One region of the Staphylococcus sp. AC872 genome, then DNA from elsewhere that is predicted to be linked to it. Evidence: riboswitches for the same ligand, from Rfam matches in the RefSeq annotation. Region 1 holds a riboswitch; each other region holds the start of a gene.

What was found. Region 1 has a riboswitch for thiamine pyrophosphate ahead of ACZ267_RS01710 (thiamine phosphate synthase). Riboswitches for the same ligand answer to the same signal wherever they lie in the genome.
Region 2: another riboswitch for thiamine pyrophosphate. It lies ahead of ACZ267_RS05300 (ECF transporter S component); the one in region 1 lies ahead of ACZ267_RS01710 (thiamine phosphate synthase).
Region 3: another riboswitch for thiamine pyrophosphate. It lies ahead of tenA (thiaminase II); the one in region 1 lies ahead of ACZ267_RS01710 (thiamine phosphate synthase).

Annotation. Positions count from the first base shown of each region.
Region 1 covers NZ_CEEDKW010000001.1:331,551-339,757, reverse strand. The annotation lists gene thiO (glycine oxidase ThiO) at 1-736, opposite strand, end outside; gene ACZ267_RS01710 (thiamine phosphate synthase) at 729-1,319, opposite strand; TPP riboswitch at 1,389-1,498, opposite strand; gene ACZ267_RS01705 (MFS transporter) at 1,900-3,174, shown strand; gene ACZ267_RS01700 (putative quinol monooxygenase) at 3,301-3,588, shown strand; gene ACZ267_RS01695 (FUSC family protein) at 3,841-5,712, shown strand; partial or broken gene ACZ267_RS01690 (DUF2188 domain-containing protein) at 5,834-6,246, shown strand; gene ACZ267_RS01685 (GTP pyrophosphokinase) at 6,508-7,206, shown strand; gene ACZ267_RS01680 (alpha/beta fold hydrolase) at 7,365-8,207, shown strand, end outside.
Region 2 covers NZ_CEEDKW010000002.1:475,653-483,859, reverse strand. The annotation lists gene purH (bifunctional phosphoribosylaminoimidazolecarboxamide formyltransferase/IMP cyclohydrolase) at 1-894, shown strand, start outside; gene purD (phosphoribosylamine--glycine ligase) at 922-2,160, shown strand; gene ACZ267_RS05310 (energy-coupling factor transporter transmembrane component T family protein) at 2,287-3,093, opposite strand; gene ACZ267_RS05305 (ABC transporter ATP-binding protein) at 3,086-4,489, opposite strand; gene ACZ267_RS05300 (ECF transporter S component) at 4,502-5,077, opposite strand; TPP riboswitch at 5,164-5,265, opposite strand; gene graF (glycopeptide resistance-associated protein GraF) at 5,538-5,672, opposite strand; gene auxA (lipoteichoic acid stability factor AuxA) at 5,826-7,127, shown strand; gene ACZ267_RS05285 (class I SAM-dependent rRNA methyltransferase) at 7,384-8,207, shown strand, end outside.
Region 3 covers NZ_CEEDKW010000007.1:18,485-26,691, reverse strand. The annotation lists gene ACZ267_RS10525 (YwpF-like family protein) at 1-226, opposite strand, end outside; gene ACZ267_RS10520 (single-stranded DNA-binding protein) at 414-797, shown strand; gene ACZ267_RS10515 (transglycosylase family protein) at 1,206-1,937, shown strand; TPP riboswitch at 2,099-2,200, shown strand; gene tenA (thiaminase II) at 2,278-2,967, shown strand; gene thiD (bifunctional hydroxymethylpyrimidine kinase/phosphomethylpyrimidine kinase) at 2,960-3,781, shown strand; gene thiM (hydroxyethylthiazole kinase) at 3,774-4,565, shown strand; gene thiE (thiamine phosphate synthase) at 4,566-5,207, shown strand; gene yidC (membrane protein insertase YidC) at 5,296-6,165, shown strand; gene ACZ267_RS10485 (HD domain-containing protein) at 6,203-6,847, opposite strand; gene cls (cardiolipin synthase) at 6,975-8,207, opposite strand, start outside.

The DNA.
Region 1 (8,207 bases):
TCGTCATGAACACAGTATGATTTAATTTAAGTGAAGGTTGTTCAACTAATAATACCTCACCTTTAACACCAATCACTTGTCTTGGTATAGCGTAATCTTTTAATAGCTGAGTAGACCAAGCACCACCTGCCACAATTACTTTTTTAGCGTGGATATCACCATTATTTGTTGTAACTGTGTAAAAACCATTGTTGTGATGAATGTGTTTTACTTCTGTTTGATAATAACGATGAACATCGCGCTGAATTATTGATTGTAATAAAGCTTTAGTATAGTGATTGGCATTGATTTGACCGTCCTTTGGAATATATATGGCTAAGTCAGTTGGTTCGACATGACCATTTGACAGGTTAAATAGTTCATCATCTGAGAGTAACTCGACGCTTGGGTCTTTTGATTTAAGAAAGGCATATTGTTGAGTTAACCACTTTACGTCTTTGGTTGATGATGCCATTTTAATTAATCCAGACTGTTGAAATTCAATATCAATACCAGTTTCATGATAGAGGGCATCACTTAATTCTGGGAATAATGACCTAGACGCTACTGCTAATTGAAATAATTCACTATCAGTTGTGAACTCATTTTGAGCGCCTAACATGCCACCGGCTTTATAAGAGGCATGCATACCTGGTATATCTCGGTCTACAATAGCAATATCTAAATGTGATTGACTAAGTTGTCGAGCTATCGACATACCTATCACACCAGAACCGATAATAAGAACATCATGCATGAGCGTGCCACTTCCTTTTTAAAGAGTTAATTTCGCTAACGGTAGAGGTCATGAAAAATGAAATTGAACATAGACCATCAAATGCTGTAGGTAATTGAGAAATGGTGGACGGGGAAATTCCGCCTATAGCATAAATAGGAATATCAATCTCGAGTACGTCATGAATCTCTTGAATTGTTCGTGGATGTTCATCTGGATGCGACGATGTAGGGAATATGTGACCGAAAAAGACATAATCTAATTGCCACTCATGACATTGCTTAACCATTTCAATATTATGCGTTGACATACCGACAACTAACTCTGGATGTTGTTGTTTGATTAAAAATGCTTCTTCGTCATTTTCTTTAAAATGAATACATTGTAAATTTAAAGCTTTAAGTAATTTAAAATGACTATGAATGATTATTTTATCTTTGGGAAATCCAGCTTCAATGAGCTGTGCAATAAAACGTTGTAACTCAAAAGCAGACATAGGTGTTCTAAAGAGTAAGCCATCAATGGCCGGCTCTATAGTCAAAAAATGCCTTAAATCTTTCTGTGACAATTCTTTATAAAAAGTTATCGCAATAAATATATACATCACCTCAACAAAAAACGCTATTTCCACATAGTAGGGAAATAGCGTTAAATTGCTAATGAGTACTTTAAATTCATAGCTATGCCACTTCCCTACGCCAGTACAAACTGGATCAGGTTCTAGGAATTATAAAGTCACATCTTTACTCTCAGCCTTAAACAAAGGCACTTCCAGTGGGTTTATTATTAAATTGTATGAATGGAATAGCGCTTTCAATTTACATACAGTTTACTATTTTTTATTGACGGTATCAAACATGACAACTATCTTTATTTAGCTTTTTTTTGGAATAAAGGCAAGAAAGAAACAACCAATTTAGACGAAAACGCAAATGAACATGAATAGCTTATTTAAATATTGAAAATTAAATGTAAGTATTGTTAATTTTTATTGAATAAATTGTGAATATTTTCTAAATTTTATATTGTAACCGTTTCCATTTTGTGCTATTATAATAAAAATTGTAGCGCTACAAGAAATGAAAAGATGTGTGATTAGAAGTTAAACAGTCATCATTAGGAATTTCTGAAACTTAACGACAACACATAGAAACAACATATCATTATGGGAAGTAGGAAAAGAAATGAATAAAAAAAGAAGTAACGTTCGTTGGTTTTTTGCGATTGCATTCTTTCTTATTGGTGTTATAGCTTATATGGATAGATCTAATATTTCATATATTGCTGTACCAATGATGGAAGATTTATATTTAACAAAAACACAATTTGGTTTATTAGCGTCATTTTTCTCATTAGGTTACGCTTTAATGCAAGTACCGTCAGGGATGTTAGCAGAGAAATTTGGACCACGTAAAATGATTACAATAGCTTTAGTATGGTGGAGTGCTTTTACAATTCTCACAGGTATGATTAAGCATCATGGTTTATTATATTTTGTTAGATTTTTATTTGGTGTGGGAGAGGCGCCTATGTATCCATCTAATGCAGTGTTCAATTCATTTTGGTTTGCTAAAAATGAAAAAGGAAGAGCATCAAGTGCGTTATTAGCAGGTTCATATTTCGGCCCTGTGTTAGCACCGATTGTAACCATCGCGATTGTTAACGCATTTAATTGGCAAGCAGTCTTTTATATTTTTGGTGCGATTGGTATTGTGATGGCAGTTCTATGGGCAATTATCGCTAAAGACTTGCCGGAACAACATAAAATGGTCAATGAAGCTGAAAAGCAATTTATTACTGATCATAGAGACATTGTTGAAACTGATAAATCACTACCACCTTGGAAACGTTTCTTAACTCACTTTAGTTTTTATGCGATTGCGATTCAGTACTTTGTAGTACAATTTGTCATTACATTATTCTTAATTTGGTTACCAACATATTTAACAGAACAATACCATGTTGATTTCAATGATATGTCAATTAGTTCATTACCATGGTTATTAATGTTCTTCTTGATTTTATCTGGTGGTGCTATTTCAGATAAGATTTTAAATACTGGTAAATCTCGTTTCGTCGCACGTGGCGTCATTGCGATTTTAGGATTTGTCGTCTTCTCAATATCAATCTTTTTTGCAGTATATACTGAAAACTTATATGTCACTATATTCTGGTTATCTCTTGGCTTAGGTGGCGTTGGTATGTCTATGGGTATGAGTTGGGCCGCAGCGACAGACTTAGGTCGTAACTTCTCTGGAACAGTATCTGGTTGGATGAACTTATGGGGGAATATTGGTGCCTTAACGAGTCCATTCTTAGCTGGTGCCTTTGTTGAACAACTTGGTTGGAGTATGACGTTCCAATTATTAATTATTCCAGCAGTATTAGCGATTATCATGTGGTTCTTTGTTAAACCTGATCAACCATTAGTCATAGATGAACATCAATCAGTTAAATAATTTGTAAATATCAAATACGAGCAATAAATGAGGATAGACAGGTCGTTAAGATCATGGGTCAAACTCATTTATTGCTTTTTTAATTTTACTAGGTGCATAATTATATTATAGAAAGGTGTGATTCGAATGATGATAATCAATGCTAAAATTAAAATATCAGAAGAAAAACGTGATGAATATTTAAAACTTATGAAACATTTAGTTTCTGAATCAAGAAAAGAAGAGGGCGTACTATTCTATAGCCATTATGAAGATGTGCAAGATAGAAATACGTTTATCGTAGTGGAGAACTACGTAGATGAAGCTGCTATTAAATCACATAATGAGTCTGAACATTTACAAATGTTCAAAAATGAAATTGGTAACTTTGTCGTAGAAGCACCAGTGATTGAAGTGGCTCAACAAGTCAAATAAATATTTATATCGGTATAAAGGGAATTAGTCATCAAACAAAAAGAAAAGTGTTATAATAGTTTTTGTGTTTTGATGAATTGCAAGCAATACATCCGATAAATTGACGCTATAGAGAGCGGGATAAAGCTGATTTCAAAAGTGAAATGAGAACCATTCCGTTCTCTTATTTATGTTCAAATAAAAAAGAAAGGAGAGCATATTTTGAAGAGTTTCTTAAAGACAGTATTTTATTTTAATCGATCTAAGATTGATATGTTCAAAGGTATCAGACAAGGCTTGCTTATGATAATACCTGCATTATTAGGTTATTACTTCGGCTTTTTCTCATTTGGTTTACTTATTGCCACTGGTACTTTGGCACATATTTATGTTTTTAAAGGTTCACCACAATCTATGATTAGAACGGTGGTGCTTTGTTCGTTAGCTTTCGCAGTTTGTATGATGTTAGGGACATTGACAGCTGCACAACCGCTCATCTTTGGTATTTTACTTCTAGTTGTAACGGTGGTGCCATTTTATATATTCACAGCTTTAAAAATTGCGGGTCCATCATCAACTTTCTTTATAGTGACATTTTGTTTACCAATGAACTTACCAATTGCACCTGATCAAGCATTAGTGAGAGGACTTGGTATTCTTATTGGTGGTGCATTTGCGACACTAGTTGTACTTATCACTATCTATATGAAGAAAGAAAAAACAGAGGATAGTGCCATTAATTCTGACTTCAAAGTGATTCAAGATTTAATGAAAAATTATAATGATCCAGAATCATTTAAGGAAGTGGCAACATCTGCAGTGTCTTCTTTTAAAGCATCAGATAAATTATTGATCACATCATCATCTAGTAATGGTAAATTAAGTACGAGATTCCAAAAATTACTATTACTACATACGTCAGCACAAGGTATTTACTCAGAATTACTTGAATTAAATGAAAAGGGTGTGCGTCCATTACCAAATGAACTGATTGAAATGCTAGACTTTATCATTGATAAAATAAGTCATCCATCTTCAAATGGTAAAACATGGAGAAAAGAAGTAGATGTGAGCCCAGAATTCGAAAACTTAATTAGTCATATATTAAAAATTGACGAAATTGCTCATGCAAACTCTGAACATCTTGAACATGAGGCAAACATTCGAAAACCATTATACAGTAAACGTATTTTACAAAACTTAACATTAGATTCGCTCGTGTTTAGAAATACATTACGATATACAGTCATTATTGCAGTAGCAATCTTTGTTGCTTTATTCTTTGGATTTGATAAAGCTTATTGGATTCCACTTTCCGCACATACATTATTATTAGGTACATCAACGATTCACACATTAGAACGAGGAATGGCCAGAAGCTTAGGTACGTTACTCGGTGTAGTGGTACTTTCAGGAATTTTAGCATTTACAGTACCAGCCCCATTAGCAGTTGTATTAATGGGCTTCGGTGCGATGATGACAGAAGCATTTGTTGGTGTTAACTATACTTTTGCAGTTATCTTTATTACGATACAAGTTATCTTATTAAATGGATTGGCATCACAGAATTTATCCATCTCAATTGCTTTCCCACGTATTGTCGATGTGGCCATGGGGGTTGCCATTGCATTACTCGGTTTATTTATACTAGGACAACGTACAGCGTCTGCGTTATTGCCTAACACTATTGCAGATGTCGTTAGACAAGAAGCGAAATTTTTCCATTATTTATTCTCCAACAATGAATACAAAAATGAAGAACAAGAAAAACATTTAAGTCTAAGCTTGTCAGTAAGATTAAACAATATGACGCAAATGTACAACGCAGCAAATGGTGAATTATTTAGTAATAAGTCAGTTATTCAATATTACTATCCAAGTATATTTGCCTTAGAAGAAATTAGTTTTATGTTGAGTAGAGCTTTAAACGATAAAAATCGAACTAGAATTGACGATCAACAAATGGGTGAATACTTAGCTATCTTTGAAAATATTGCTAAGCACTTTGAACTCCACTCTCATTTAGAAGTTAAAGACTTAACAGATTTACCGCAATATAATTATATTAAGTCAGGTTTAATGAAGATTCAGAATAATAGTCAAAAAGAACGTAAAGATGCAAGTGAAACACTAGCATTTGCTTAAGTTTGCGAATGATTAGGCAGTCTGAGGGTTGTCTAACTTCAGAGTCCGGTCATGGTGATTGAATAGTTGAAAAGAGTGGTAAAGAAAAGTATCACACTCATTAACTAGGAGATGAAATGCAATGCCTTGGACTATGGAAGATTATCCTCAAAGCCTAAAGAATTTAGACAAATTAGAACAAAAAAAGCAATTGATATTGCTAATGCTATGCTAAAAGATGGTTATAAGGAATCAGATGTGATTCCAATAGCAACACAACAAGCTGAAAAATGGTATAAACAAGCATCTGAAGAAGAACTAGAAGAACTCAAAAATAAACACATTACACAACATCAACAAGATAAGTCAGCGCAACCAGAATTAAATGAAAAGCCAGTTCATGTATATTTCGAAGATAATGAATGGAAAGTGAAAACAGAAGATGCAAAACAAGCATCTGATACATTCACATATAAAAAAGATGCTATAAAGCGTGCCAAACATATTGCAGACAATAAAGACACTAAAGTAGTTGAACATCAAAAAGATGAATAGAATGACTAGAGGTTGAGACATAACGTTTTTGTGCTCTGGGAAACCGATTAACGGCGTCCCAAAAGCAGGATTATCGGCAGAAACTCTCACGATTCGACAAAATTTGGAAAACAATTTTGCTCATCGTTCGGTTCTGCTCAAATCCTAAACGCTTTTGTCCCGACCTCTTATTGTTTACGACTAAAGTAGGTAATGCAATTATTTCTTATTCTCATTGAACTTCGATATAATGAAGGGGATAAAAGAGATGGAGGAAATCATATGTATGTAGAGAGAAAACCATCATTATACCTTGAAGACTTGAGATACGAATTTAAAAATAGTTTGAGTGCTATTCAAAATGGTGATGAGGCATTTGATATTTTAGTAGGATTTGTTGAACTCGATCACACTTATTCATCCGCACTTAAAGAAATAAGTACTAAGTTAAGCATTTTAGATGATAATTTCAATCATAGATATAAACATAATCCCATACACCATATGGAACGACGTGTTAAAGAGATGGGGAGTTTAGTTAAGAAACTTAAACGGAAAGGTTTAGACATTAGTGCACAAAGTGCTAGAGATCACATTATGGATATCGCTGGTATTAGAGTGATATGTAATTATATGGATGATATTTATGTTATTGAAGAGATGTTATTAAAACAGGAAGACGTCAAATTAATTAAACGCAAAGATTATATTGAACATCCTAAAGAAAATGGTTATCGCAGCTTACATATTGTGGTATCGATTCCTGTATTCTTAGCAGATTCTGTAGAAATTATTCCAGTAGAAATTCAAATTAGAACCATTGGTATGGATATGTGGGCGAGTCTAGAACATAAAATTCGTTATAAAAATAATGCAGATACTGAAAAATATAAAGGTTTATTAGAACAATGTGCAACAGAGATTACCGATGTAGAAAGTAAGATGCAACAGATTCATACTGAAATATCTAAGGATGATTAACGTCACCCTTAATGAAAGATGAAATAAAGTAGTAGGTCGCCAATTTACTAAAGCATGACGACTTACTACTTATTTTTATGTAAAAAGGATTTTAATTAAAGTAATATGATAAAATATTTAATATATATAATATGATTTTTGAGAATTAGAGGGTTAAGATGAATAAGCAAAATTTTAAAACACAACTATACCAATTAAATAATTATGAAAATGAACAAAGTGAAGTGATATATGCAGGTAATCCCAATTCTAAAGAGGTCATCGTCTTTATTCATGGTGCATTACTTACGTATAAGATTATGACCATGTTTGCACCATACATGAGAGAATACAAACTGATATTTATCAACTGTCCTAGTAGAGGTAAGAGTTCTGAAATTGAAAGAGATAATCACACATTAGATGACTATTCAGAACGTGTTTATGATGTATTAAGTCAGATTGTGACTGAGCAACAATTGTCAGAAATAAAAGTAGTTGGTTATTCTATGGGAGGTATGATTGCTACACGTTTATTGAAATTTAATACACTGCCCATTTCTCATTTGATTTACCTAAACAGTGCTGCGAAAATCACACCAGATGGTAGCATGTTAGCACGCTTATTTACGTCAGATAGTAAGCGAGATATTTTAAAAGATGAAATTAATGCAGTGAAAAATTTACCACAATACATACTCGATAAAACCATTTTTGCGCAAAAAGAAAATGCGATTGAACTATTTCAATTCGTCGCACCAATCAAGACAATTATCACAGATATTTTGTATACGATTAATGCTGATTACCTACCAGATATTGAAGAAATAGAAACATTTCCGAAGATACTATTCATGTCTGGTAAAGAAGATCAAATTATTCCATATACAGATTCATTAGCTACGTTAGAACAATTCAAAGCTTATGGTGGCACAACAAAAGAAATCGTATATGAAGGAATAGGGCATCTTGATTTTCCAAGTGTGCTAGAAACAAAACCAGACCAAGAATTAGGTGTTGTA
Region 2 (8,207 bases), on a different contig from region 1:
CGCTATGGTGAGAACCCACAACAATCTGCTTACTTTGTCAGAACAACTGATGCTAAACATACAATTGCAGGAGCTAAACAATTACATGGTAAACAACTTAGCTTCAATAATATTAAAGATGCTGATGCAGCACTCTCATTAGTTAAAAAATTTGATGAGCCAACTACGATTGCCATCAAACATATGAATCCATGTGGTGTGGGAATTGGAAATTCAATAGAAGAAGCTTTTCAAAATGCTTTTGATGCAGATAATCAATCCATTTTTGGTGGTATTATTGCACTAAATAGACCAGTGACAGCGACGTTAGCTGAAACACTACATTCTATCTTTTTAGAAGTTGTTATCGCACCTCAATTTACGCAAGAGGCTTTAGACATTTTAACGAAAAAGAAAAATATTCGACTTTTAGAAATAGATACAACGATTGATAATAGAGAACAAGAATTTGTATCAGTATCGGGTGGTTATTTAGTACAGGATAAAGACAACTTTGAAGTGAGTCGTGCTGACATGACTGTTGCTACAGAAGTAGAACCAACCGAAGCGCAATGGGAAGCCATGTTATTAGGTTGGAAAGTTGTAGGTGCAGTTAAAAGTAATGCAGTGATTTTAAGTAATGCCAAACAAACAGTGGGTATTGGTGCTGGTCAAATGAATCGTGTAGGTTCAGCCAAAATAGCATTGGAAAGAGCAATTGAAATTAATGATAATGTTGCATTAGTATCAGATGGTTTTTTCCCAATGGATGATACTGTAGAATTAGCTGCAAAAAATGGAATAAAAGCAATTATTCAACCTGGCGGATCAATTAAGGACCAAGATTCTATAGATATGGCAAATAAATATGGCATTACAATGGTAATGACAGGAATGCGACATTTTAAACACTAAAAGCAGGATGTTGAAGGGAGAAAAGTCATGAAAGTACTCGTTATTGGTGCAGGTGGACGTGAACATGTATTAGCCTATAAATTAAGTCAATCATCAATGGTAGACCAAGTTCATGTGATACCTGGCAATGAAGCAATGGTTAATGTGGCACAAATCCATACGAATATTAAAGAAAATGACCACGAAGCTATCTTAGAATTTGTCACTAATCATCAAATTGAATGGGTTGTAATTGGACCTGAACAACCATTGATAGATGGTTTGCCTGATTTGTTAAGAAAACATCAAATTAAAGTGTTTGGCCCTAATCGCGATGCAGCACAAATTGAAGGCTCAAAGGCATTTGCTAAAAGAATAATGGCTAAATATGATATTCCTACTGCACAATATAAGGAAATTGATGACAAGGATGAGGCATTAGTTTTTGTTGAGGCATGTGATTTGCCAATAGTTATTAAAAAAGATGGTTTAGCTGCAGGTAAAGGGGTAGTAATTGCTTCAGAAAGAGCTGAAGCTAAAGAAGCAGTTCAACAAATGTTTGATGGAAATTCAGGAACTATTGTGTTTGAAGAATTTTTAGAAGGTGAAGAATTTTCTGTAATGACATTTGTTAATGGTAAGAGAGCTGTTCCATTTGACTGTATCGCTCAAGATCATAAACGTGCTTATGATTACGATAAAGGACCGAATACAGGTGGCATGGGTGCATATTGTCCAGTACCTCATATTAGCAATGATATCATTAATAGAACTAATAATGAGATTGCACAACCGATTGCACATGCAATGGCTGAAGAAGGTCATCACTTCTTTGGGTTATTATATATTGGTGCTATTTTAACAGAAGAAGGGCCGAAAGTAATAGAGTTTAATGCAAGATTTGGTGACCCAGAAGCACAAGTATTATTGACAAGAATGAATAGTGATTTGATGCAACATATTATTGCGCTTGATAATGATGAGCCGATTCACTTTGAATGGAAAGATGAATCAGTGGTTGGTGTTATGTTAGCTTCTAAAGGCTATCCAGGTAATTACGAAAAAGGGCATGAAGTCAGTGGATTTGAACTTGACTCAAATTACTTTGTAAGCGGTTTGAAGAAGGATAATGACCAGTTTGTTAATAGTGGTGGACGAGTCATTTTAGCTATTGGGGAAGGGCAAAATATAAAAGAAGCCCAAGTGAATGCCTATCAAAATGTTAAAAAAATAAAGAGCAATAACTTGTTTTATAGAACAGATATAGGAAATAAAGCATTGAAATAAAATGATACAAGAAAAAGAATGTGTTTACAGTCAACAACTGTTTATATTATTAAATCCTGAGACATTTATTTTGTCCCAGGATTTTTTGATTTATATATGGAATGATTGAAGTATGGATAAAATAATTTATTCTAATCTACCTATTCTGACATCATGGATACCAGTTATTGGCAAGGTAGCTGATAAATAATAAGAAAGTCCGATAATAATTAATAAACATATGATCAATATAATATCTTTGTATGAGAATGGTGCGTGATAATAATACGTTCTTGGACCATCTTTAAAACCTTTAGACTCCATTGCAACAGATAATTGATGTGCACGTCGTATGTTTTGACTTAATAAAGGAATAATTAGATGTTTGAGTCTTTTGAATCCTCTATAATTTGATTTATCTATCATTTGATATCTCATTTTTAAAGAACGACGTAATTGAATTAAAGAACTAATGATTAATGGTATCATTCTAATTGCGGCCATAAAGGCATAGGCAACTTTAGGTTTTACTTTTAAGTGTTGCATTAGACTATAAAATATCATGACCACTTGTGACGTTAATGCTATAAGAATACCAAACATCGACACTGTAATTGTACGAAGAGAAAGGTGAATACCTCTGACGATACTTTCCGTACTAATTTGAATGATGCCAAATTTAAATAAAATATGGTCACCATCACCATATAAAATCATGAATAGTGATGACAATAGAGCAAAGAACGTGGTTGCTAGTATAAAAGCACCAGTAATTTTAAATTGCGTTCCGTTAAACATAAGTAAAAAGATAAACATGAGACAAACGATGTAAATCATAAAGTCAAAATTATGAATAAAAATAATAAAGAAAAATAGTAAAACGCCTAAAACGAGTTTAGTGATAATATTGACGTCATCCATAAAGGTGTGTCTAATTTTCCAATGTTCAAACATGTTGATCACCTTTGATTTCTGTTAAATATTGGTTTTCAATTATCCATTGACGTGTTGGATAGCGTTTAATAATCTCTGGGTCATGTGTAACCATAATGATACTTTGTCCCTTAGATACTCTCTCTTGAAATAGTTTTATTAATTGAAATGTATTGTGGCTATCCAAACCAAATGTTGGTTCATCTAATAGGATGATATCTGCATTTGAACTTAATGCCGTTGCTACACTTAACCTACGTTTTTGACCCATTGATAATTCGTAAGGATGTTGATTTTTAACATTGGTTAAGTCTAGTAAATCTAATAAGTCGAGGGTTTTAGATTCTGCACTAGATGAATCTAAATGGTTAAAATGAATCAATATTTCATCATAAACAGAGTTAGTGATAAATTGAAGTTCTGGATTCTGATACACTAGATACATGTGCTTTGCAGCATCTTTAATTTTACGCAATTCCTGACCTTGAAATGTCATTACGCCTTTATATTTGATTAATTGTAATATGGATTCTAATAATGAGGTTTTACCAGTTCCATTTTGACCAGTTATCGTAATCCACTCTCCTGAATGAATAGCTAATTGATCCACTTTAAACAAATCTTTCTTATTACGAATGATGGCACCATGTTCAAATTTAAATAATGGCTCTATAGACGATGGTGCCATATGTTTAGGTTCAGGTGCATAATGCCATGCATTTGGATGCCATACGCCGTATTCACTTAGTAAATGTTCATAATGCTTTAAAATATGATTTGGCGTATCATCAGCAATGATTTGTCCTTCATAGTTCATTAATAAAACTCTATCAACATGTTGCCAAATATGTTCGACCTTATGTTCGACAATGAGTACTGTTTGATCTTTCCAAAGCTTAATCAAGCGTTGCCATAAATCAGATGTAGCATTAACATCCAACATTGCAGTGGGTTCATCTAAAAATAGTGTATCTGCCTGTTGTAATATTGTTTCGACGATAGCTAATTTTTGTTTCATACCACCACTTAATTGATTGATTTGTGTATTTTCGGTTACATTTAAATTCACTGATGCTAATGCTTGGTTAATGGCTTCATCCATATCTTGTCTTGGTACTTGTCTGTTCTCTAAAACAAAGGCAAGTTCTTCATAAACTTTAGGCATACAAAATTGTGAATCCGGATCTTGAAAGATCACGCCATTATGCTCTTTAATTTGCAATTCATCATACTTCATAGGTAATTCTATTAAATTGGGTACAATGCCACTTAATACATTTAAAAGCGTACTTTTTCCAGAACCAGATGGTCCTAGTAAAAGTACTTTTTCTTTTTCTTTAATTTCTAGATTTAGATTATCAAAAATTTTTCGATGTCCATTTGGATATTTCAAACGTAAATTTGTAACTTTTAACACTTTTAAGTCCCCTTATAATGTATCGTAATCATCTTTAGAAGCGGGTCTGAATACTTTAGTTACACCAGTTTGATCCAATGCTTTAACCAATAAATAAGATAATAAACCAGCAATGATAATACCACTAATCGCACGGAAAACAATGAATAAAATTAAGTTCCATCCAGCAACTTCATTTAAATAACCATAGAAATAGTCGACTGGGAATGATACAAGTGCAGTCACTAGTCCAGCAAGCATAGCTACCATGACTGAACGAGACTGGTATTTGAAAATAGCAAAGACAATCTCACATGCTAAACCTTGTAGAAGGGCATAGATAATCGTAGGTATATCAAATTTACCCATCACAATTGTTTCACCGGCACCTGCAGCAAACTCAGCAAGTAAGGCGATACCTGGCTTAGGAATAATTAAATAACAAACAATCGCTGCCATAAACCATACTCCATAGGTTAATTGCTCAAGGTGTAAACCAGCGACTTGTGCAACATTATAAAATAACCACCATAAGTTATAAATAATGGCAAAAATTACAGAGATAAGTACTGTCACTAATATCTCAGAAAGCTTTAAACCTTTTGACATAAAAACATCCTCCTAAAAAAACGCACAACCATCTCTAGGAAAGTTGTGCGTAAAACATAAGAATATGATTCAACATACGATTATAATCTTTGTTAATTACACTTTCCTACGCTAGTATCTAGCTAGATCAGGTTCAAAGGGTTTGAGGGTTAACCTCATCTCAGTTCAAAACACCCCTAGTGCGTTTATTATTTTTAATTTGTCTTTAATGTATGATTTTTCATGTGGATTGTCAAGTTAATAAAATATTTCATAAAATAATATTTTGATTTTATGCAAAATAATTGGAAGTGAGTAGGAATTTTAGAAAGGGATATGGAATAAAGAATCATAAAAATTAAGTGAAATAGACGTATATTGCTTGTAAACATAAAAAGTACCTAGGATATCAAAAACACCCTAGGCACGTAGTTTTTATAGAAAATTGAATTCTTATTATGATTTAACTAGCAAGTAGATATTAATTTAACGCATCATCAATATCTTTTTTAGTTTGTTCTGTATCATTTGTTTTTTCTTCTTTTTGTTCTTTTAGTTTCTCTTCTGCTTCTTTGGCTTTTTCAGCTGATTTTTTTGCAAATTCTTCATTACTCATAATAAATCCACCCCTAATTGTGTTTTATTGTTTACATACACCTTTTACCCAGTTATGCTAATAATAAACTTTTCTAGGTCTATAGACGTATTTAGTGATTTATTAAAGACAAGAATAAGTTCTTCATATATAATAACTTTTGAGGTGAATAGTATGTCTTTTCTTAAGAAACACACCGAGATCATATTTAGTTATATCATCGGTATCGTTTCACTTTTCACAGGACTCATTATATTAATTAACTTACCGCTTATTAAACAGTTAAATGGAGATAAGAAGGTAAATACACATGTGTATAATATATGGGAATTCCTGAACGCATTTTTCGCTGAAATAATTAAAGTGATGAGTAGATTTATCGGGGGTTTCCCAATTGTAAGTGCCATAATCATTATATTATTTGGTATCTTAGTAATGTTACTAGGTCATACGTTATTTAGAACAATTAAGTATGATTATGATATTTCAATTTTCTTCTTGGTCATAGGGGTAATGTATTTCTTAATTACTCTAGTTCTTATGATGCAAGTGTATGGATTCTTTGGTATCGTATTTATTATTCCGTTCATCATACATATTGGATACATTGTATATAAAGATGAATTGAATAGTGATAATCGAAAAAGTCATTATATGTGGATTATAGTGTCATATGGTATCAGTTATCTTATTACTCAAATTGCATTGCATGGTCGTATTGACGCTAATGAAATTGAATCTATTGATATTTTAAGTGTTAATACATTCTTTATTATTATGTGGTTATTAGGACAAATGTCAATTTGGAACTTCTTGTTCTTAAGACGTGCTCTGCCGCTTACTAAACAAGAATTAGGCGAAGAAGAACCTGAATTATCAAGAACAAGTAAAGGTAATGTCTCAAATCAAACTAAAGTTCACTTAAAACAACTACAAGATAAGACAACAGAATATGCACGTAAAACAAGAAGAAGTGTTGATTTAGAAAGAATTAGAGTTAAAAGGGATAAATTTAAAGAAAAAGTAAAAAATATTGTTGATATTCAAGAAGATGATATTCCAAATTGGATGAGAAAGCCAAAATGGATAAAACCAATGTATGTTGAAATTTTCTGTGGTTTAGTTATATTCTTCTTTACATTCTTAGAATTTAACAACAGAAATGCATTGTTCTTATCTGGAGAATGGGAATTATCACAAACGCAATATGTGATTGAATGGGTAACATTATTATTACTTTTATTCATTATCATTGTTTATATTGCTACAACACTTACTTATTTCTTAAGAGGTAAATTTTACTTCTTACAATTATTTATGGGAAGTATCTTATTCTTTAAATTATTAACTGAATTCATAAATATTATGGTTCACGGTTTATTGTTATCTGTATTTATAACACCAACTTTATTGCTTATGTTACTAGCAATGATTGTTGCTTATTCATTACAGTTAAGAGATAAACCAAAAGAATGATAAAAAGAATATAAAAACAAATTAATCTAAACAAATCACACGTGTTATAGGGTGGGTTACAATTCCTTCTTTAATCGATCGAATTGTAAGCTCACTCTTTTTTGTTAGAAAATAGGACTAAGTAGCATTCTTTGTTAAAATAATAAATGAATCATTCAATTAGTAAATATATATAATGTAAAATGCATTTACGAATCAACATAGCAATGTGACGGTTGAAGAAATTAAACGTATAAAAGAAAGGTTAGTGTAATAAATGAAGATTGCAACTTTAAATAGAGGTAAAGAATCAAAATATCACAATCAATATCCTTTAATTGATGAAGAAGATATTTATGCCCAAGATCATCTTAAAGAAGGTGATTTATTCAAATTAGTTGATGGGAAAGAACAATATGTAGCAACTGCTTATGTAGGTAGACAACACAAAGGTTTAGGTTGGGTATTGAGTTATGATCCATCTGAAGATATTAATACTGCATTTTTTAAACGATTATTTGAAAAAGCTTTAGAAGAACGAGAATATTACTATCATATAGATGGTACGAATGCTTTTAGATTGTTCAATGCTGAAGGTGATGGTGTCGGTGGTTTAACGATCGACAATTATGATGGGCATTTATTAATTCAATGGTATTCAAAAGGTATTTACAAATTTAGATATCATATATTAGAAGCTATCAAAACAGTCTTTAAGTATCAGTCTATCTACGAAAAAATGAGATTTAAAGATACTGAATATACAGGTGGATTTGTTGAGGGAGAACAACAAGCATTTCCAATCGTCATCGAAGAAAACTTCACTTTTTATAATGTGGATTTAGATGATGGCTTAATGACAGGTATTTTCCTTGATCAAAAAGAAGTAAGAAAGAAATTACGTGATCAATTCTCAGAAGGGCGTCATCTTTTAAATGTGTTTAGCTATACAGGGGCTTTTTCAGTAGTATCTGCAAATAAGGCTAAATCAACAACTAGTGTAGATTTAGCTAATCGCTCTAGAGGATTAACCGAAGAGAATTTTGGGCTTAATGCTATTGATCCAAAATCACAATATATTTATGTCATGGATACATTTGA
Region 3 (8,207 bases), on a different contig from region 1:
CAGGATCGTTGGCAGGTCTTGTTATGACAACACGTATATCTAACAATTGTTCATTGTCTTTATACTCCTTAAATGTGTGATAGTGTTCATTAGAAATGACAATTTCTAAAAGCCATCCTGTACCACTACCTTCTTTATTGATAATCACGCCGTCTTCTAGTTCATATTCAGTTACACCGCCATTCTCGCTTACAATTTGAAAACGTACAGCTTTAAATGTCTTCATTAAGTCCACATCCCATTTATTTATATATTTACAAAAAGTGATTTATTTTTAATCAACCGATTTAAATATTGATTATTTTCTTTAAATATATCAAAAATGAAGGGGAAATAGCTATATATTTCGAAAAATTAGCATTTTGACGGTATTAATAGATGTGATTATTATATTACTTAAGAGGAGGTGACACATGTTAAATAAAATAGTTTTAGTTGGCAGACTTACAAAGGATGCCCAAATTTTTGAAAAGGAGGAAGGTAGTAAAGTAGCAACATTTTGCGTTGCTACGGAAAGAAATTATAAAGATCAGAACAATGAAATCGCATGCGATTACCTATATTGTAAAGCTTTTGGTAAAACAGCTACGAATATCGAAATGTATACATCACAGGGTTCTTTAGTGGGTATTACAGGTCAAATGCGATCTCGTAAGTATGAAAAAGATAATCAGACACATTTTGTAACTGAAGTATATGTAGAAACAATTAAATTTATGTCCTCTAAGACAAAAGAATCCAATATCCTCTCTAACGAATTTAATGAAGCACAAAATGAATGCTTTCATATAGGTTAGATAGCCATTAATTATTCAACAACTCCCAATTATTTATACTTTTATCCTATCTTAATATAAATTATCATCTTTCAATTATACTCAAGCGACCTTTTTAAAATTTAATAAAATAAAAAGGTCGTTTTTGTACCATATATTACTTAAAAATAGGCACTTTTACGTCAGAATTATCTGATAGATTTCATTTGTATTACATACATATCACAAGTATATAACCTTTATAAACTGTCATGGCAGTTTTCAAAAGACTTATAATTTAAATTTACACCAATTTACGATGTAATTAGGACGTAAAAAAAAGGCTTCCTTTTTTATTTGGCTGTAACCTGCAGTGTATTTATAGATGTTAAAGTTGTATTTGTAAATTAGTTAAAGAAAACAAATCACTTTTAGGAGGATTTTTTAATAATGAAAAAGACAATTATCGCATCATCATTAGCAGTAGGATTAGGCGTTGTAGCAGGTAACGCTGGACACGACGCACACGCAAGTGAAGCAAATATCAATGAAGCTGAATTAGCTCAAAAAGCACAATCAAATGATCAATCATTAAACGAAAGCCCTATCCAAGAAGGCGCTTATAACTATACATTCGATTATAATGGTTTCACTTATCATTTTGAATCAGATGGTTCAAACTTCTCATGGGATTTCCACCAATCTGGTCAATCAAGTGAAGCTTCAAATACTCAAGCTCAACCACAACAAGATGTAAGTGAACAAGCTTCAGCATCAACTAACCAAACTTCAGCAGAAGAAGTTAGCAACCAACAACAATCAAACTCTGCTCAACCTGAGCAAGTTTCTGCTCCACAAACAGAGCAAACTCAACAACCACAACAAGAAGCTACTACTTCAAACAATGAATCAAGCTCAAATGAAGCTTCAAGTGGTTCATCAGTAAATGTTAATGATCACTTAAAACAAATCGCACAACGTGAATCAGGTGGCGACATCCACGCTACAAACCCATCAACAGGTGCTTCAGGTAAGTATCAATTCTTACAATCTACATGGGATTCAGTAGCTCCATCTGAGTACAAAGGTCAACCAGCTTCTAGCGCTCCTGAACATGTTCAAGACACTGCAGCACAAAAATTATATGATACAGCTGGCCCAAGCCAATGGGTTACTGCATAATATAGATTTCACTAAACATCCTATCTTTAGATAGGGTGTTTTTTATTTGTGAAAAGTTAGATTTAGTTATATGTATATCAAAAGATATATTGATATACATTTTTTAATAATTGAATTTATATGTTACATTTGCTATTGTAATAATTGAAAATGATTAAAAAAAGAACTACTAGGGGCGCCTATGAAGGCTGAGATGAATTTAATTCAGACCCTTAAAACCTGATTTGGTTAGTACCAACGGAGGAAAGTAGTGTAACATATTAACGGTATGAGGTCGTGCCTTAATTTTGCTACTTTCCACGTTTGGAAAGTAGTTTTTTTATTTCAAGGAGGCAATTTTATGAGTTTTTCTAAAGATTTAAGAATGGCAGCAGAACCTATTATTGAAGATATCTATAATGATGGTTTCATTCAAGATTTATTACATGGTGAATTATCTAAACAAGCGGTGAGACAATATTTACGTGCAGATGCATCTTATTTAAAAGAATTTGCTAATCTATATGCACTATTAATTCCTAAAGTGCCTAATATGGATGATGTTAAATTTTTAGTTGAACAGATTGAATTTTTATTAGAAGGTGAAGTAGAGGCACATGAAATTTTAGCTTCATTTATCAATGAACCTTATCATGAGATTGTTAAAGAAAAGGTATGGCCACCAAGTGGTGATCATTATATTAAGCATATGTACTATAATGCCTATGCACATGAAAATGCTGCATATACGATTGCAGCAATGGCACCATGTCCATATGTATATGCGGTAATTGGTAAAAGAGCGATAAAGGACAATCAACTTAATAAAGATTCAATTACGTCTAATTGGTTTGAATTTTATAGTACAGAAATGGATGCATTAGTAAATTTATTTGATGAATTAATGGATCGTTTAACAGAGAATTGTACTTCAGAAGAAAAAGAAGAGATTAAGGAGAATTTCTTACAAAGTACTATTCATGAAAGAAACTTTTTCAATATGGCCTACGTAGATGAAAAATGGAATTTTAGAGGTGACAAAGATGAATAAACCTAAAATTGCTTTAACTATTGCAGGTACTGATCCAACTGGCGGTGCTGGTGTAATGGCTGATTTGAAGTCATTCCATTCTTGTGGTGTTTATGGAATGGCAGCTATAACAGGTATTGTTGCTCAGAATACAATGGGGGTAGACCATATTCATAATTTAGAGACATCATGGGTTAAAGAGCAATTGGATAGTGTATTTAATGATGAACTTCCTCATGCAATTAAAACAGGAATGATTGCTACAGAGGAGACGATGCAATTAATCAAAAATTATTTAGAAGATTATCCTACAATTCCATACGTGATTGATCCTGTCATGTTAGCCAAAAGTGGGGATTCGTTGATGGATGATCAAACCAAACAAAAGTTGCAAAGTACATTATTGCCACTAGCTGATGTTGTTACGCCTAATATTCCAGAAGCGGAAGAAATCACTGGAATAAAGATTGATACTGAAGAAAATATTCGAAAAGCAGGAGATATATTTATCAATGAAATTGGAAGCAAGGGTGTAGTCATTAAGGGTGGACATTCTGCTGACTTAAATAATGCTAAAGATTTTTTATTTACAAAAGATGGCGTTTACACATTTGAAGATGAACGATTTGATACTAAACATACACACGGTACAGGTTGTACGTTTTCAGCTGTCATTGCTGCCGAACTAGCTAAAGGTCGTAGTATTTATGAAGCAGTTGAAAAAGCAAAAAAATTTATTTCGTTGAGTATTAAATATACCCCTGAGATTGGTAAAGGTCGTGGCCCAGTCAATCATTTTGCGTATCTTAAGAAAGTAGGTTTAGATGATGAATAATTTAGAAAAGCTAAGAAATGAGAACCCTTTAATTGTATGTTATACAAACGATGTAGTTAAGAATTTTACTGCAAATGGATTATTAAGTATTGGTGCAAGTCCGGCAATGAGTGAAGCACCAGAAGAGGCTAAAGATTTTTATCAAGTTGCGAGTGGATTACTTATTAATATTGGTACACTTACGCATAATAATGAAGCAGATTTAATTAAGATAGGTAAAATTGCAAATCAAATTGGTACACCAATTGTTTTTGATCCTGTCGCAGTAGGAGCTTCACAATACAGAAAAGATTTTTGTAAAAACTTTTTAAATGAAGTTAAAGTTGCAGTGATTAAAGGCAACGCTTCAGAAATCTTGACTCTCATTGATAACAATACAACAATGAAGGGTACTGATGGAGATAGTTCGCTAAATGCAATAGATATTGCTAAGAAGGCTTATCAAAAATATCAAACTGCAATTGTAATCACAGGAAAAGAAGATATTGTTGTTCAAGATGACAAAGTGACTAAACTTTCGAACGGTTCACCAATGTCTGCTAAAATCACAGGTGCTGGTTGCCTATTAGGTGGAATTATTGCTAGTTTCTTATTTAGAAATCAGCATCCTCAACAAGAAACACTTGTCGAAGCAGTAAGTTTTTATAATATAGCTGGAGAAGTTGCTGAAGAAGCAGATCATGCTAAAGGTCCTGGCTCATTTTTGTCTGAATTGCTAGATCAATTGTATTTATTGAATTATCAAACCTATAAAAAATTTGTTAGCAAAGAAGAGGTTGAATAAATGTCATTTAAAGCTTCAGAATTAAAAATTTACTTTATATGTGGCACTCAAGATATACCAGAAAATCAAACTATTCAAGACATCCTTACACAAGCTTTAGAAGCTGGCATAACGATGTTTCAATTTAGAGAAAAAGGCGACAAGGCTTTATCTGGATTGAATAAAGAAAAATTAGCTAAAGAGTTACAAGCGCTATGTAACACATATTCTGTACCATTTATTGTTAATGATGATGTGTCTCTAGCTAAGCGTATTAATGCTGATGGTATTCACGTTGGTCAAGATGATGAAGCGGTTAGAGCCTTTTCAAATGACTTTCAAGATAAGATTATTGGTCTTAGTGTCGGTAATTTGTATGAGTATGAAAAATCGGATCTCACTAATGTTGATTACATCGGAGTTGGACCAATGTTTGAAACGCCATCTAAAAGTGATGCTAATGCACCTGTAGGACCTGACATGATTAAACAATTAAGACAAAAAATGGGTAAATTTCCTATGGTTGCCATTGGCGGTATTACTGAAGATAATGTAGGACTCATTGCTAATGCAGGGGCTGATGGTATTTCAGTGATTTCAGCAATAAGTAGAAGTAACAATATTGACAACACTGTTAATGAATTCAAGAAATATTTCAAGTAATCTTTAATTTTTTCCACTTTTTGTTTTATCCTAGAGTATGAGTATGATAGAATAAATTCTATGTGAATATTACAATAGAGGTGGAAAAATGAAGAAAAAAGCGTTGCTACCTTTGTTTTTAGGTTTAATGGTCTTTTTAGCAGGCTGTGATTATTCAAAACCTGGAGCTCGTAGTGGATTTTTCTATAATACGTTCGTTGATCCAATGAAACACTTATTACAGTGGTTGGGTAACGATGTTTTACACAATGATTATGGTTTAGCTATTATCATTTTAGTATTTGTTATTCGTCTTGTGTTACTTCCATTCATGTTATCTAACTATAAAAATAGTCATATGATGCGTGAAAAAATGAAAGTTGCTAAACCTGAAGTAGATGGTATTCAGGAAAAGGTTAAACGTGCACGCACTCAAGAAGAGAAAATGGCGGCTAACCAAGAATTAATGGAAGTCTATAAAAAATATGATATGAATCCAATGAAGAGCATGCTAGGTTGTTTACCAATGCTAATTCAAATGCCTATTATCATGGGATTATACTTTGTTCTTAAGGACAAGTTAGTCAGTGGCTTATCTGTACACCCTCATTTTTTATGGTTTAATTTAACTAAACCAGATATTTGGATTACAATTATTGCAGGTGTGCTTTACTTTATTCAAGCATATGTTTCAAGTAAAACTATGCCACAAGAACAACGTCAAATGGGTTACATGATGATGATTGTATCACCAATCATGATTATTTGGATTTCATTAAGTTCAGCTTCAGCTTTAGGTTTATATTGGTCAGTCAGTGCAGCATTCTTAGTTGTACAAACACACTTTGCTAATATGTATTATTCTAAACTTGCTAAAAAAGAAGTTGAACCATTACTTGAAAAATTTGATCAAGACGGCAAGTCATCAAATAAAAAAGGTAAAAATACTCAAGTCGTTTCAAAGAAAAATAAAAAATAATTTAAGAACCAGCAAATCACTGATTTGCTGGTTTTTCTTATATATAGTGCCATTCATCTAAGAATTGGGAAACAAAAGTCTTCATAAATTCATGTCGTTGCGTTGCAATATGCTTAGCAGTTTTAGTATGCATTAAATCTTTAAGTTTAAATAATTTTTCATAAAAGTGTTTGATAGCGGAAGGTGGTAATTGTGTTAGAGTATGATCGCTAAAATCATCAGGAACCTTTGCTTCTGTCCACATTGGTTCATTGAAATAACCTGCAAATTGAAATGTTCTAGCAATACCAATAGCTCCAATGGCATCTAAACGATCGGCATCTCTCACAATTTGACCTTCGGTTGATAATTCAATATGGTTGTTAGAACCATTCTTATAACTTATATTCTCAATAATATGTATAACATGATTTTGATCATCTATAGATAATTCAATATTATTTAGAAATTCTATTAAGGTGTCTTTAGCTTGTTGTTCATTTACTAATTTAGGATCAATGGTATCATGTAGAATACTTGATAATTCAATAATAAAAGAATGTTCAAAACCTTCTTTCTTAGCAATATACTTTGCTAATGCATGTACACGTTGAACATGTGCAACATCATGACCACTGTAGTCATTTTTATGGAATTCTTTCATATAATTTAGAGCAATTTGAATGCGTTCTTCATTTTTCATTTCTATTCATCCCTTCAAAACGAAAACCTGAGACAACAATAGGTATTGGTCTCAGGTTTGATATTATTTTAATTACATATATTTTTATTTTACAATCGATTAAATCTTATTTGTTGAATACATAGTATTATAAAATAGGAGATAAGAGTTGTGATATACCTTCTTTAAATTTGATCCATAAACTACGTGATGCATATTTTTCCTTAGTTAATTGATCTGATACTTTCATATCTTCTATGAAGGCTTGTTTTAAAGAACGAGCAATACCTTCATCATATATAAAGGCATTAACCTCAAAATTTAGTGTAAAACTTCTATGGTCCATATTGGCAGTACCAACACTTGCGACTTCATCGTCAATAATTAATGTTTTGGAATGTAAAAATCCATTATTGTATTGATATACATTGACACCTGCTTCTAAAAGAGAAGCGACATTTTTTAATGTTGCCCAATAAACAAATGGATGATCAGGCATATTTGGAGTCATAATATTGACTTCTACACCACCAAGTGCAGCAATTTTGATAGAATCTAAAAATGCTTGATCAGGAATGAAATATGGTGATTGGATATAAATCGACTTTTTAGCAGAAGAAATCATCTTTAAATAGCCATATTTAATTTGCTCCCATTCTTCATCCGGACCACTAGAAGCTATTTGTATTCCAATAGTGCCACCTGAGTCGACATCTGGGAAATAGCGTTCTTCGTAAGTTATATTGTCACGAGTAGATTGAGAATTCCAATCTAGGATAAATCTTAATTGAAGGGCGTTCACTGCATCTCCTTCAACACGTAAGTGCGTATCACGCCAATATCCAAACTTTTTAGATTTACCTAAATATTCGTCACCAACATTAAATCCACCCACGTATCCTATTTTACCGTCTATCACAACAATTTTACGGTGGTTTCGATTATTCATTCGTAAATTAATAAGGGGTAGTTTTGATGGGAAAAAGGCTTCAGCGTGACCACCTTTTTTACGAAATGCTTTCAAATCCTTTTTCCTTAAGTCCCTTGAACCCATGTCATCATATAACATTTTAACTTCAATACCAGCTTCAGCTTTATCTTCTAAAGCCTTCAAAATGGTCTTGCCAAGTTCATCACTGTGAAAGATATAATATTGAATATGTATATAATCTTTAGCATTTTTTATATCTTCTAATAAATCATCAAATTTTTGATGACCGTCAGTATATATCATTAAATCATTATCTGTTGTTAAAAACGCTGCATTATTATATAACAACATTTGGACCATTTCTTTAAATTTAACAATTTGATGATTCCCTTTTGAAAAGTTTTTATCTTTTAAGGCTTCAAGTTGTTCATCAACAATCATTTCAAGGCC